DNA from 4 places in the Streptomyces sp. NPDC012827 genome. Region 1 is predicted to be linked to each of the others. Evidence: riboswitches for the same ligand, from Rfam matches in the RefSeq annotation. Region 1 holds a riboswitch; each other region holds the start of a gene.

Region 1 (3,284 bases):
ACAGGAGCGCGCCCGTCGCGGCGAGGAACGGCCGGGAGACCGCCGCGGCCGGGACCAGGACCCGCAGGGTCCCGTCGTACCCGCGTCCGGCCAGTCCCGACTGGAGCCGGTGCGCCCGGTCGAAGGCGCGGACGAAGGCGGTCGCGCCGAGCCCGGCCAGCGAACGCCAGGCCGCCGCCCGGGTGGTGTGCCCGAGGCGGGCGGCCTGCGCCTGACGGATCTTCGCCAGCGCGTCCAGGAGCAGGAAGACGATCCGGTACATCACGAGCGCCACGTCCACGACCGGCGCCGGCACCCCGGCCCGCACCAGCCGGGGCAGGACGTCGGAGACGGGTGTCGTGAACGCGAACAGCAGTACCCCGAGGGACGCCGACGCGCTGCGCAGGAGCAGTTCGGCCGCGTGGACCGGGCCGTCCGGCGCGAGCGCCACGAACTGCCCCCCGCCCACCTGGAAGAGGAGCGGTACGGCCCCCGTGACGCAGAAGCCGAGCGGCACCCGGAAGGCCCGCCACAGCGCCCGGCCCGGCACACCCGCCGGACCCAGGAGGACGGCGAGGGTGGCCGCGCCCACGAGGACGGCGCCCGGCCACGGCGGCAGCGACACCGCGCACAGGGTGAGCCCGAAGCCGAGCAGCGCCTTCTCGGCGGGATGCCGGCGGCGCCAGCGACTGCTGTGCGCCGCCGCGTCGATCGGCAGCATGGGCGGTTACGTGTCCCCGCGCGAGGGGGGTACGGGCGGGCCGACCGTCCCTGCCCCGGACGCGGACGCGCTTCCTTCCCCGGCTCCGGCGCCGCGGGCTCCTCCAGGCGAGGCCCCGGCGTCCTCGGACACCGCCCCCAGAGCCCCGGAGGCCCCGGCGCCCGGAGCGGACGCCCGAGGCCCTCCGGGGCTCTGCGCCGGCGTCCCGCGCTCCGCGAGGGCCTCGCCCTGCCTCCGCCCGCGCCGCAGGCCGAAGTAGTACGCGAGGACACCGGCGCCCAGGGCCGCCTGGAGGGCGAACAGCGCCGACTCGACCTCACCGGACGGCGGCTCGTACAGCGGGGCGAACCAGGGCTCGTAGTCCGGCCGCAGCTCCGTGATCGCCGTCTCCGCCTCGGCGTCCGCCCCGGCGAAGGGCTCCTCCTTGTGGTCGCCGAGACCGAGGGCGAGCGGCAGCACCGCCAGGGCCACGACGACGAGCAGCAGCAGCGTGTTGATCTTCGCGTTCCGGCTCATCGGGCGTTCGCCCCCTCGGACGGCGCGGCGTCACCGGCGGCCCCGGCCGGCCGGGCGAGAACGCCGAGCCGGACCAGGTCGCCCTTGCTGGACTGCGCGAGGAGCCGCATCACGAGCACCGTGAGCAGGCCCTCGCTGACCGCCAGCGGGATCTGCGTCACCGCGAAGATGCCGCCGAACTTGGCCAGCGCACCCGTCACGCCGCTGCCGGGGTCGGGGAAGGCGAGGGCCAGCTGCACGCTGGTCACGCAGTACGTCGAGAGGTCCGCCACGAACGCGCCGGAGAACACGCTCACCATCAGCGGCGCCCCCGACCTGCGCAGCAGAAGGTACGTCCCGTACCCCGCCCACGGGCCGGCGACGGCCATGGAGAACGCGTTCGCGCCGAGGGTGGTCAGCCCACCGTGCGCCAGGAGCAGCGCCTGGAAGAGGAGCGTGAGGGTGCCGAGCACCGCCATGATCGGCGGGCGGAACAGGATGGCGCCGAGCCCCGTGCCGGTCGGGTGCGAACAACTGCCCGTCACCGAGGGAAGCTTCAGCGCGGACAGGACGAAGGTGAAGGCGCCGGAGGCGCCCAGCAGCAGGGTGGACTCGGGGTTGGACCGCACCTCGCGGGTCAGCGCGCGGACTCCGTGGACGACGAACGGTGCGGCCGCGACGCTCCAGGCGGCGGCGTGCACAGGGGGCAGGTACCCCTCGGCTATATGCATGGTTGGGAGACCCTCTCCAGCACCTCGTGGATGGACAACGCGCCTTGGCCGGTCTCCTGGCTGACGGTCATGCCGCCCGACTCCGCCTTCCCACACCCCGGCGGTCTCCCGCGGCGGTGCAGTGGCTTCCCCAGGGGGATGGAGCCGGACCTCCCGATCACAGTGGCGAGGGCCGCACCGGTACTGCACCGGTTTCCCGTACACCAAGGCGCTGTGACACTAGTGGGTTGACCAGGTGCATCACAACACGGCGGCCACCCGGCGCGTTCTCCCGCTCACTGCGCGCTGTCGTCGCACGCCCCCCGCGCACACCGGTTCCCGTCACTCCTTCCGGTACGTGTACGCCTCCGAGGCCGCCGCCGCGACCTCGTCCAGGCCGCCGCCCGCGCTCGCGGTCACCACGGCCGCGACGGCGCCCTCCACGAACGGCGCGTCGACCAGCCGGGCACCCTCGGGCAGTTCGCCGCCCTCCGCGAGCAGCGCCTTCACGGTGAGCACGGCGCTGCCCAGATCGACCAGGAGGGCCACCCCGGCGCCCCCGTCGACCGCCCGCGCCGCCTCGGCGATCAGCTCCGCGCTCGTGCCCAGACCCCCGTCCGGGGTGCCGCCGGCCGGCCGGACCGGAGCCGTGTCCCCGCCACCGGCGAGGCCCCGGGCCAGTTCGGCCACGGCCGCCGCCACCTCGGCACTGTGCGAGACCAGGACGATCCCGACCCGACCGGCGCTCATGCCGCCCCCTCCCCGTCCGTCGTCGTCCCGTCCCCGGTCTCCACGCGGGCCGTGGCGGCGAGCGCCGCGAACAGCAGCGCCGACGAGGCCGCGCCCGGGTCCTCGTGCCCGGCCGAGCGCTCGCCCAGGTAGCTGGCCCTGCCCTTGCGCGCCCGCAGCGGCACGGTTGCGGCGGCACCCTCACCGGCCCGGTCCCGCCCCGCCGCGAAGGACACCTTCAACCCCTCCACACCCGGCACGAGCGCGTCCAGCATCGTCTTGTCCCCCGGCGCCGCGCCACCCAGCCGGGAAACGGCCTCCACCCCCTCGCCCAGCGCCCCGGCGAACCGCTCCCGGGTCACCCGCGGATCGTCGCCGAGCGCCTTGCCCGCACGCCGCAGCAGCGTCCCGTACAGGGGCCCCGACGCGCCGCCGACCGTGGAGATCAACCGCGTCCCGGCCGCGACGAGCACCGCTCCCGGCGCCGTCGGCGGTTCCTCCTCCAGGGCCTTGCGCACGGCCGTGAAACCGCGCCGCAGATTGGCCCCGTGGTCGGCGTCACCGATGGCCGCGTCCAGCTCGGTCAGCCGGTCGGCCTCCCGCTCGACCGCCCCGGCCACCGCCTCCAGCCAGCGCACGAAGAACTCCGT
Region 2 (3,284 bases), on a different contig from region 1:
TTCGAGCACTACGGGAGCCGTGAGCTGATGGCGGACGCCGCTGTGGTCTGCCTGGACTGGAGCGGCCGGCCCGCCTGAGGGGCCGCGGTCAGTCCCTGTCGCCTGCCGGCCATCCGGCGGCGCCGTCCTGAGCTGCGAGGAAGGCCCTCAGTCCTCGGCCCAGCGCGTCCCGCTCCGCCGGCTCCATCGCGGCCAGGACCTCGGCGAGCGCCCGCGACTGGTGCTCGGCCACTTCGTCCAGGACCTGGCGACCGTGCAGCGTGAGGTTCAGCTGGACCTCACGGCGCTTGTGCGGGTGGAGCACCCGCTCCAGCAGCCCCGCCGCCGCCAGCCGGTCGCACAGCCGGCTGGCCGTCGGCAGCGTTATGTCCATCCGCTCGGCCAGCGTGGTCAGGTTGGCCCCCGGCTCGGACCGCAGGATCTTCAGCGCACGCAGCTGGTGTCGCGACAGCCGCAGGCTGGCCTTCTGGCTGGCCGCGCTCCACAGGTGCGCCAGTCCGTCGACGGCACCGGTGATCTCCAGCGCCCGGGACAACGGGTCTCCACCCGTTCCCCTGGTCTGGTCGTCCCCTGTGTCACCGAGACGAGTCACGAACCCATCGCTTTCAGCAATCGCCTGCCTGGAGGGACAGCACCCTCATGGACGCGGTACCCGGCAAGGCACCCCGCACGCATCGCCGCGTCGGGCCATGGTAGGAGCTCAGGCCGATCGCGGCTCGGAATCGGCCCCCGCCGTGCGCTCCCCACCACCTGCGGCGTAGCGACGGCGCCGATCACGGCTGGCGACCCGCCGCGGCCCCTCCGGGATCGTCGGCCAGCACGATCGACGTGGTGATGCGCTTGCCCACAGGTTCGCGATGGACGGCGAAACTCTCGCTGACGGCCATGACGATCTCCAATCCGTGCTGGCCGATGCGGAAGGGGTCAGGGCCGAGGATCGCCGGCGGGGTGGGGTTGCTGTCCCACACCGTCACTTCCACCGAACCGCCCCGGACGCGCAGATCCAGCAGGCAGGGCCCGGGCGCGTACTTACGCGCGTTGGTCACGAGCTCGCTCACCACGAGCTGCACCATGCTCATCGCCCGCCCCGACACCGGCAGACCGTGTACCGCCTGCACATCGGTGAGGAAGTCGCCGGCCAGATCGCGGGCGAGCGCGATGTCGTCGTCGCCCTCGAACACCGCGGACACCGGCCTCACGCCCGCCACCCGCGTGAGCCCGCCCTCGCCACCTGCCGTTTGATTCATTCCGGTCCGCCTCGCAACCGTCCGCACGCATGTCCCGCCCCGCCTACCCCGGATTTCACAGCGCAGACGCATGGAGGCGACATGTGTTGCGGTGACGGGCACCTCGATCGCGTCGGGGCGCGGCTCGGCGGCGTTCTCCGGCGGGACCCCCACCGTGCCCTCGTGTCCGCCCTCTCCCGTTCCGTCGGGGCACGGGCGCGTAGGGTGGGCGTGCAGCTGGTTCGCCCCCGTCCACCCCATGGCCCGTACGGCTCCGGGGAGGTCGGGGGCGTCGTAAGAGGGAACCCGGTGGGAATCCGGGACTGCCCCGCAGCGGTGAGCGGGAACGACCGCCGTCATACGCACTGGACCCGGCGGGTCTGGGAAGCGACGGCCAGTAGATGTCCTCCTCCGGGGAGGGCGTGCCCGCGAGTCCGAAGACCTGCCCGTTGCCCGCACGCCGGTACCCGTGGCGTGCGGAACAGCCCTGCCGCGACTCGCGAAGGAGAGTTGACGTGGCCGATCCCACCGTCACCAGCCCCGCCCCCGTGTCCCGCCCGGTGAAGACGCCGGACGACTCCCGGGTGGTCCTCGCCCACATCATGAGCGAGCACGACACCAACCTCTACGGCACCATCCACGGCGGCGTGATGATGAAGCTGATCGACGACGCCGCCGCCGCGGCCGCGGGACGGCACGCCGACGGCCCCGCGGTCACCGTCTCCGTCGACCGCATGACCTTCCTCGCCCCGGTCCGGGCCGGGGATCTTCTCAGCGTCGAGGCCGGACTCGAACGTGCCGGCCGGACGTCCATGACCGTCGGAGTGCGGGTCACCGCCGAGCGGTGGAACAGCGCCGGACCCGCCACCGAGGTCGCCACCGCGTTCCTGACCTTCGTCGCCGTCGACGCCGACGGATCCCCGCGTCCGGTCCCCGCGCTCGACGTGTCCCTGCCGGGCGTGAACTGACACCGCCCTCAGCAGGCGGTGACGGGCCGGCCGGGGCGGATTCTCTTCGCCCGGGCCGGCCCCGAGGGCGTCACGCGCCTCGGCGCAGCGCCGAGGACGGCGAACACGGCGATCAGGACGAAGGTGGCGGCAGCGACGGGGCGGCTGCCGTGGGCCACACGCGGGGCGCCGGAGCCGTGGCGATCAGGACTGCCACGGGCTCGCCACCAGGCGCGGGCAGCACCGCGCTACTCCTTCCGCGCCGGCTCCCGGGCCTGCCGGGCGATGTCCGCGAGGACGGCCTTCGGGTCGGCGGACGGCGCGACGGCCTTGCCGATGTTCCGCTTGATGATGTTGCTGACCTGCAGCCAGGACGGTTCGTTGACCGGGTAGAGCCGGGCGCCGCGCAGGGCCTTCAGGAACTGCTGGCGGCTGGGGTCGGCCGCCGCGTCCTTGGAGGTCCGGGTCGCGGTCAGCGTCGAGGGCAGCAGGTGGTAGCGGCTGGCGAATTCGTTGAGGTGATTGTCCTCGTAGACGAACTCCAGGAACTTCCCCGCCGGTTCGCGGTTGCCCTCGCGCTTGAAGGCCATCATCCAGTCGGCGACGCCCACGGACGGCGGGACCTCGCCTTCGGCAAGGGTGTCCGACACGGGCATGCTGAGGGTGCCGACCTTGATGCCCTTCGCCCTCGCCTCGTGGAGGAGGGAGGGGTAGCCGTTGACCATGCCGACCTCGCCGCGCAGGAAGGCGGAGAAGGCGTCCTGCCGGTCGAGCGCGGCCGGCGGGACGGGGCCGGTGAGGCCGGGGGCGACCAGGTTGTCCCTGATCCAGCGGAACGTCCGGGTGTTCTGCTCGGACGCGAGGCTGTAGTCGCCGTTGCCGTCGACGTACCCGCCGCCGTTGCTGAGTTCCCAGATCAGGGCCTCGGCGTGCGCCTCCTCGGGGCCGAGCGGCAGGGCGTACGGGTACGTGACGCCCGCCTCCTTCAGCGCCTCGGCCGCGTCCTTGAGGTCCGACCAGGTCTTCGGGGGCTTCGCGCCGGCCTTGTCGAACAGCTCCTCGTTGTAGAAGAGCAGCCGGCTGCTGGCGACGAAGGGCAGGCCGTAGAGGG
Region 3 (3,284 bases), on a different contig from region 1:
GCAGAGGATCGGCGCGCCGGCGCGCAGGGCCTCGCGGGCGCGGGAGACGGCCCGGGGCGAGAAGGCGATGTCGCGGACGAGGTCGGTCATGCCGCAGGCGTGGATCATCCGGACCGCGACCTGCGCGACGTCGGCGGGCAGCCCCGCGAGGTCCGCCTCGGCGCGGATCGTGGCAAAGGACCGGCGGTAGATCTCCGTCCCGTCCTTCTCGTAGTCGAACATCCTGGTGCTCTCGCTCATCTCGTGGTCGTCGTCGGGGTCGGGGTCGTGCGGGCCGTGGCGACCGCGCCGGGCAGGGAGGTACGGGGGGTGGGGGCGCCGTTCACCCGGTAGGCGTCGTCACCGGTGGCGAGCACGTCCACCCAGGTGCCGCGCGGGTGCCCGCACCGGCGCTCGCAGCCGGAGAAGTGGACGGGGAGGAGGGGGCCGGGGGAGCCGGCGCGCGCCTCGCCGGTGCCGGGGGAGCCGGCGTGCGCCTCGCCGGTGCCGGGCGCCGCACCCGCACCGGGCTCCGGGGCCGCGGCCGTCCCCGCCGTCGCGTCCCCCCGTACGTCCGCCAGGGACTTGGCGCAGCCGGGGCGGCCCGTGCAGGCCGTGACGCCCGCCCACGGGGAGTCGGGACGGGTGATCAGCCCGAGGGCCGCGAGGGCCGGGAGCCGGTCGGCGGCGCGGTCGGCCGTCCGGTCGGTGACGACGACGGCGCCGCGCCAGGGCGTGAGCCGCACCTCGGCGGCGCCGTCCGCGAGGCCCCGCAGCTGCGCGGCGGTGAGCCGGCCGAGCGGCGCCAGGACGTACAGGCCGTGGTCGCCGAGCGGCCCCGGCGCGGGCGGTGCCCCGTGCGGGAGGGCGGGAGCGGGTACGGGCTCCGCCGGGATCCCGGCCCGGGCGAGTGCGCCGGCCACGTCGGGGGTGTGGCCGGGCGGCAGCTCGGCCACCCGCCAGGCACCGGTCCCGGCGGCCCGGGCGGCGGCCAGGAACGCCCCGGCGGCGGCGACCGCGGCCCGGGGCGCGTCCGCCCCGGCGACCCGGAGGGCCTGCCCGCCGGACCACAGGAGGGCGCCCCGGGGCGCTCCGTCCGCCACTGCGACCAAGGTCACATCCGCGCCGAGCCCGGTCATGTCCCCGCGGCCGTCGTCGAGGGCGAAGAGGAACCGGCCCGAGAGGGCGGCCGTCCACGGCTCCGCGCAGAGCAGCGTGTCCAGTTCGCGCGCCCACAACTGGGCGTCGGCGGTGCCGAGTCCGTCCAGGCCGGCGGCGGGGGAGGCCACGATGTTGCGGATCCGCTCGTGGCGGGGGGAGGGCAGCAGACCCGCCCCTGTCAGGAGTGCGGCGAGCTCCGTGCCGCAGCCCTCGCCCAGGCCCCGCAGCTCGGCGTTGCCGCGCGAGGTGACGCTGATCCGCCCGTCGCCCAGGCGCTCCGCCGCGTCGGCCAGCACGGCGGCCTGACGGACCGTCAAACGTCCTGCGGGCAGCCGGAGCCGGGCCAGGCGGCCGTCGTCGGCCGGATGCAGGCGCAGCGCTCCGGGGCAGGCGTCGCCACGGTCCCGTACGCGGGTTTCACCCGGTCCGGGCGCCGGGGGTGGGGTGGGCGGCATGGCGGCGAGCATACCCACGGCGCACCGCCCGGCCACGTGGTGTGATCGGGCCGACTCCGCCGCCCCCTCGGCCGCCCCGGCGGCACGATCTAGGATGCGAAGCGGCATGGGGTCCCAGGACCCCGGGGAGGAAGCCCGGTGAGAATCCGGCGCGGTCCCGCCACTGTGAGCCCGTACCGGCGACGGAACGGGTGAGTCAGGAACTCCCTTCCCCTCGCTCCCGGCTCCGTCCGGGCAGGGGAGGCCCCCACCCACACGACCACCCGGGGCGCGGACAACCCCGAGGAAGGCCTGAGCTCGCCATGCTCCTGCTGCTGTCGCACTCCGACACCGACCTGCTCAGCGCCCGGGCGGCCAACGCCGCCGCGCCCGACGGCCCGGTCGCGTACCGCTTCGCCAACCCCTCCCGCCTGCCGCTGGACGAGCTGCCCGCCCTCCTCGACGGCGCCGACCTGGTCGTCGTCCGCCTCCTCGGCGGTGTCCGTTCCTGGCAGGAGGGCCTGGACGCGGTCCTCGCCGCCGGGAAGCCGGTGGTCGTCCTCAGCGGCGAACAGGCCCCCGACGCCCAGCTGATGGCCACCTCCACCGTGCCGATCGGCGTGGCCACCGAGGCCCACGCCTACCTCGCGCACGGTGGCCCGGCCAACCTGGAGCAGCTGGCCCGCTTCCTCTCCGACACCGTCCTGCTCACGGGCCACGGCTTCGAGGCCCCGGCCGCCGCCCCCACCTGGGGCCCGCTGGAGCGGACCGCGCGGAACGCGGCCGGCCCGGTCGTCGCGGTGCTCTACTACCGCGCCCACCACATGAGCGGGAACACCGCCTTCGTCGGCGCCCTGTGCGACGCGATCGAGGACGCCGGCGGCCGGCCGCTGCCGCTGTACGTGGCCTCGCTGCGCGCCCCCGAGCCGGAGCTGATCGACACCCTCCGTACCGCCGACGCGATCGTCACCACCGTCCTGGCCGCGGGCGGCACCAAGCCCGCCGAGGCGCAGGCGGGCGGCGACGAGGAGGCGTGGGACGCGGGCGCGCTGGCCGCGCTCGACGTGCCGATCCTCCAGGCGCTGTGCCTGACCGGTTCGCGTGCCGCGTGGGAGGAGAACGACGAGGGCCTGTCGCCGCTGGACGCGGCCGGGCAGGTGGCCGTGCCCGAGTTCGACGGCCGCCTCATCACCGTCCCGTTCTCCTTCAAGGAGATCGACGCCGACGGCCTGCCCGCGTACGTCGCCGACACCGAGCGCGCGGCCCGCGTCGCCGGCATCGCCGTCCGGCACGCCCGCCTCCGGCACATCCCGAACGCCGAGAAGAAGCTGGCGCTCGTGCTGTCCGCGTACCCGACGAAGCACTCCCGCATCGGCAACGCGGTCGGCCTGGACACCCCGGCCTCGGCCGTGGCCCTGCTGCGCCGCCTGATGGCCGAGGGCTACGACTTCGGGCCCGAGGACGAGATCCCCGGCGTGGTCTCGGGTGACGGCGACGAGCTGATCCGCGCCCTGATCGAGGCCGGCGGCCACGACCAGGACTGGCTGACCGAGGAGCAGCTCGCCAGGAACCCGGTCCGCATTCCGGCCGCCGACTACCGGCGCTGGTACGCGACCCTCCCCGAGGAACTGCGGTCGCACGTCGAGGAGCACTGGGGCCCGCCGCCCGGCGAGATGTTCCTCGACCGGTCGCGGAACCCGGAGGGCGACA
Region 4 (3,284 bases), on a different contig from region 1:
GTGGCCCGGCTCGGCGGTCTGGTTGGCCGTACGGTTCGAGGCGTCCTTGAAGGTCATCCAGCCGTTGCCGGTCTGCGCCAGCGTCCGCATCATCCGGCCGTACAGGTCGCGGGCCGGCAGCGTCCGGCGGGCCAGGCCCGCGGCCTCGGCCTTGCGGTACGCGGCGTCGAACTCCTCGCCCCACAGGTCCACCAGCTCGGGCACGTCGGCGGGGGAGAACAGCGACCACTCGCCGTCGGCGTTCACCCGGCGCATGAACTCGTCCGGGATCCAGTGCGCGAGGTTGAGGTTGTGCGTCCGGCGGGCGTCCTCGCCCGTGTTGTCGCGGAGCTCCAGGAACTCCTCGATGTCCGCGTGCCAGGTCTCCAGGTAGACGGCGGCGGCGCCCTTGCGGCGGCCGCCCTGGTTGACCGCGGCGACGGAGGCGTCGAGCGTCTTCAGGAAGGGGACGATGCCGTTGGAGTGGCCGTTGGTGCCGCGGATCAGCGAACCGCGGGCGCGGATGCGGGAGTAGGAGAGGCCGATGCCGCCCGCGTGCTTGGAGAGCCGCGCGACCTGGTGGTAGCGGTCGTAGATGGAGTCCAGTTCGTCCTGCGGGGAGTCGAGCAGGTAGCAGGAGGACATCTGGGGGTGGCGGGTGCCGGAGTTGAACAGGGTGGGGGAGGAGGGCAGGTAGTCGAGCCGGCTCATCAGCCCGTACAGCGCCGCCACCTCGTCCACGGCCCGGGTGCTGTCGTCCTCGGCGAGGCCGGAGGCGACGCGGAGCATGAAGTGCTGCGGGGTCTCGATCACCTTGCGGGTGATCGGGTGACGCAGCAGGTAGCGGGAGTAGAGGGTGCGCAGGCCGAAGTAGCCGAAGCGGTCGTCGGCCGCCGGGTCGACGAGGGCGTCCAGGCGCGCGGCGTGCAGGGCGGCGAAGGCGGCGGTGCGGTCCGCGATCAGGCCTTCGCGGTGACCGACCGCGACGGAGGACGAGAAGGAGACGGCGCCCTGGGAGGCGGCCTCGTCCGCGATCGTGACGGTGAGCAGGCGGGCGGCGAGCCGGGAGTACGCCGGGTCCTCGGCGATCAGGCCTGCGGCGGCCTCGGTGGCCAGCTCGCGCAGCTCCGCCTCGTCCGAGGCGGCGCTCCGGCCGCGCAGCGCGGCGGCGGCGACCTTGCCCGGGTCGGTGTCGGGGAGGTCGGCGGTCAGCTCGGTCAGGGTCCGCAGCAGTACGGTCCCGGGTCCGTCGCTCTCGTTACCGTCGCTCTCGATCGCGGTGGCCGGATCGGCGGGCGCGATGGTCACGTGGGGCTCTCCCTCGCTCGGCTCGGGGCCACGGGGGAGGGAAGGCGGGCAGGCGGGCGGCCGTGGGCACACGGGCGCTCCGCGTCCACCGGCCCACTCCACGAGGCCCGGACGTCTGTGGCACCCGGAACGGAAGGACCGGGCGCACCGTCGGCAGGTCCTCGGACTCACCTCGTACGAACAGGTACAAGACACACCGTTGCGGGACAGTTCCGGATTCGCGCCGGATTCCCCTGCGTCGACAGCGAGCATGAGCATACATGTGGGGGGCGCCGCTCGCGGCACCCCCCACATGTTGTGTCCCCGTGTCAGTGCGTGTCGGCGCCGACCTTCGGGAGTTCGGTCTGGACACCGGGGTCGCCGGCGTCGGCCGTGTAGTCCGAGGGGGAGGTCTCGTCGACGCCGTCGGGGGCCTTGACCGCCCGCAGGACGAGGGTCAGGACGACCGTGACGAGGACGTTGAGGACGAAGGCGGTGAGGCCGATGTAACCGATCTCGCCGATGCCCGGGATCTCGGCGGAGGAGCCGCCGAAGTGCTTCTGGGTCGGACTGGCCACGCCGTACGCGGCGGCCGTGCCGTACACCATGCCGACGGCCCAGCCGCCGACGAGCGCCCAGCGGTGGAACCAGCGGGTGAAGAGACCGCCGACCAGGGCCGGGAAGGTCTGGAGGATCCAGATGCCGCCCAGGAGCTGGAAGTTGATCGCGACCGTCTTGTCCATGGTGAGGACGAAGGCGAGCGCGCCGACCTTCACCAGGAGCGACACCAGCTTGGAGACCTTGGTCTCCTGGGCCGGGGTGGCGTCCGGCTTGATGAAGTCCTTGTAGATGTTGCGGGTGAAGAGGTTGGCCGCGGCGATCGACATGATCGCGGCCGGGACGAGCGCGCCGATGCCGATGGCGGCGAAGGCGACGCCCGCGAACCAGTCCGGGAACATGTTCTCGAACAGCTGCGGGATGGCGAGCTGGCCGTTCTTGACCTGGATCCCGGCGGCGATGGCCATGAAGCCGAGGACCGCGAGCAGGCCGAGCATCAGCGAGTACAGCGGCAGGATCGTGGTGTTGCGGCGGATCACCTCACGGCTGCGCGAGGACAGCGTCGCCGTGATGGAGTGCGGGTACATGAACAGCGCGAGCGCGGAGCCGAGCGCCAGCGTCGCGTAGGTCCACTGGCTGGCGTCGCCCGGCACGAGTGCGCCGCGCGGCTTGCCCGTGGCCTCGTTGGTCTGCCCGAACGCCTCCCCCGCCTTGGCGAAGATCTCGTCGAAGCCGCCCAGCTTGATCGGGATGTAGATGATCGCCACCGCGATGACGATGTAGATCAGGGTGTCCTTGACGAAGGCGATGAGCGCCGGGGCGCGCAGACCCGAGGAGTAGGTGTACGCGGCCAGCACGCCGAAGGCGATGAGCAGCGGCAGGTCCTTGATGAACCAGTGCGTGTTCTCGCCGCCGCCGACGCCCATCACGTCCAGGACGGCCTGGATGCCGACGAGCTGGAGCGCGATGTACGGCATGGTGGCGAGGAGACCGGTCAGGGCGACCGCCAGCGACAGGCCCTTGGAGCCGAAGCGGCCCCGGACGAAGTCGGAGGTGGTCACGTACCCGTGCTTGTGCGAGACCGACCAGAGGCGCGGCAGGAAGGTGAAGATCAGCGGGTAGACCAGGATCGTGTACGGCACGGCGAAGAAGCCGGCCGCGCCCGCCGCGTAGACGGCCGCCGGGACGGCGACGAAGGTGTACGCGGTGTACAGGTCACCGCCGAGCAGGAACCAGGTGACCCAGGTGCCGAACGAGCGGCCGCCCAGGCCCCATTCGTCGAGGCTCTGCTCGTTCTCCGCCCTGCGCCAGCGGGAGGCGAGGAAGCCCATGACCGTGACGGCCAGGAAGAAGAAGATGAAGACGGCGAGCGCGACGCCGTTCACGCCGTCCTTCATCGCGCGTCACCCCCCTGCCGGGTGCGGCGGCCACGCTGGTCGTGCTGCCACAGCTTGTACGCG

The links. Region 1 has a riboswitch for cobalamin ahead of ACFY60_RS14855 (energy-coupling factor ABC transporter permease). Riboswitches for the same ligand answer to the same signal wherever they lie in the genome.
Region 2: another riboswitch for cobalamin. It lies ahead of ACFY60_RS27880 (acyl-CoA thioesterase); the one in region 1 lies ahead of ACFY60_RS14855 (energy-coupling factor ABC transporter permease).
Region 3: another riboswitch for cobalamin. It lies ahead of cobN (cobaltochelatase subunit CobN); the one in region 1 lies ahead of ACFY60_RS14855 (energy-coupling factor ABC transporter permease).
Region 4: another riboswitch for cobalamin. It lies ahead of ACFY60_RS02085 (ribonucleoside-diphosphate reductase subunit alpha); the one in region 1 lies ahead of ACFY60_RS14855 (energy-coupling factor ABC transporter permease).

The regions. Positions count from the first base shown of each region.
Region 1 covers NZ_JBIBBY010000006.1:30,937-34,220, reverse strand. Annotated here, with positions in the region: gene cbiQ (cobalt ECF transporter T component CbiQ) at 1-700, opposite strand, end outside; gene ACFY60_RS14860 (energy-coupling factor ABC transporter substrate-binding protein) at 707-1,216, opposite strand; gene ACFY60_RS14855 (energy-coupling factor ABC transporter permease) at 1,213-1,926, opposite strand; cobalamin riboswitch at 1,955-2,177, opposite strand; gene ACFY60_RS14850 (PTS-dependent dihydroxyacetone kinase phosphotransferase subunit DhaM) at 2,248-2,655, opposite strand; gene dhaL (dihydroxyacetone kinase subunit DhaL) at 2,652-3,284, opposite strand, start outside.
Region 2 covers NZ_JBIBBY010000014.1:67,757-71,040, forward strand. Annotated here, with positions in the region: gene ACFY60_RS27865 (PP2C family protein-serine/threonine phosphatase) at 1-78, shown strand, start outside; gene ACFY60_RS27870 (MarR family winged helix-turn-helix transcriptional regulator) at 89-592, opposite strand; gene ACFY60_RS27875 (ATP-binding protein) at 774-1,247, opposite strand; cobalamin riboswitch at 1,522-1,670, shown strand; partial or broken gene ACFY60_RS27880 (acyl-CoA thioesterase) at 1,829-2,161, shown strand; gene ACFY60_RS27885 (extracellular solute-binding protein) at 2,422-3,284, opposite strand, start outside.
Region 3 covers NZ_JBIBBY010000002.1:366,720-370,003, forward strand. Annotated here, with positions in the region: gene ACFY60_RS05085 (precorrin-8X methylmutase) at 1-222, opposite strand, end outside; gene ACFY60_RS05090 (cobalamin biosynthesis protein CobG) at 237-1,607, opposite strand; cobalamin riboswitch at 1,687-1,820, shown strand; gene cobN (cobaltochelatase subunit CobN) at 1,898-3,284, shown strand, end outside.
Region 4 covers NZ_JBIBBY010000001.1:470,097-473,380, reverse strand. Annotated here, with positions in the region: gene ACFY60_RS02085 (ribonucleoside-diphosphate reductase subunit alpha) at 1-1,287, opposite strand, end outside; cobalamin riboswitch at 1,422-1,552, opposite strand; gene mctP (monocarboxylate uptake permease MctP) at 1,596-3,221, opposite strand; gene ACFY60_RS02075 (DUF3311 domain-containing protein) at 3,218-3,284, opposite strand, start outside.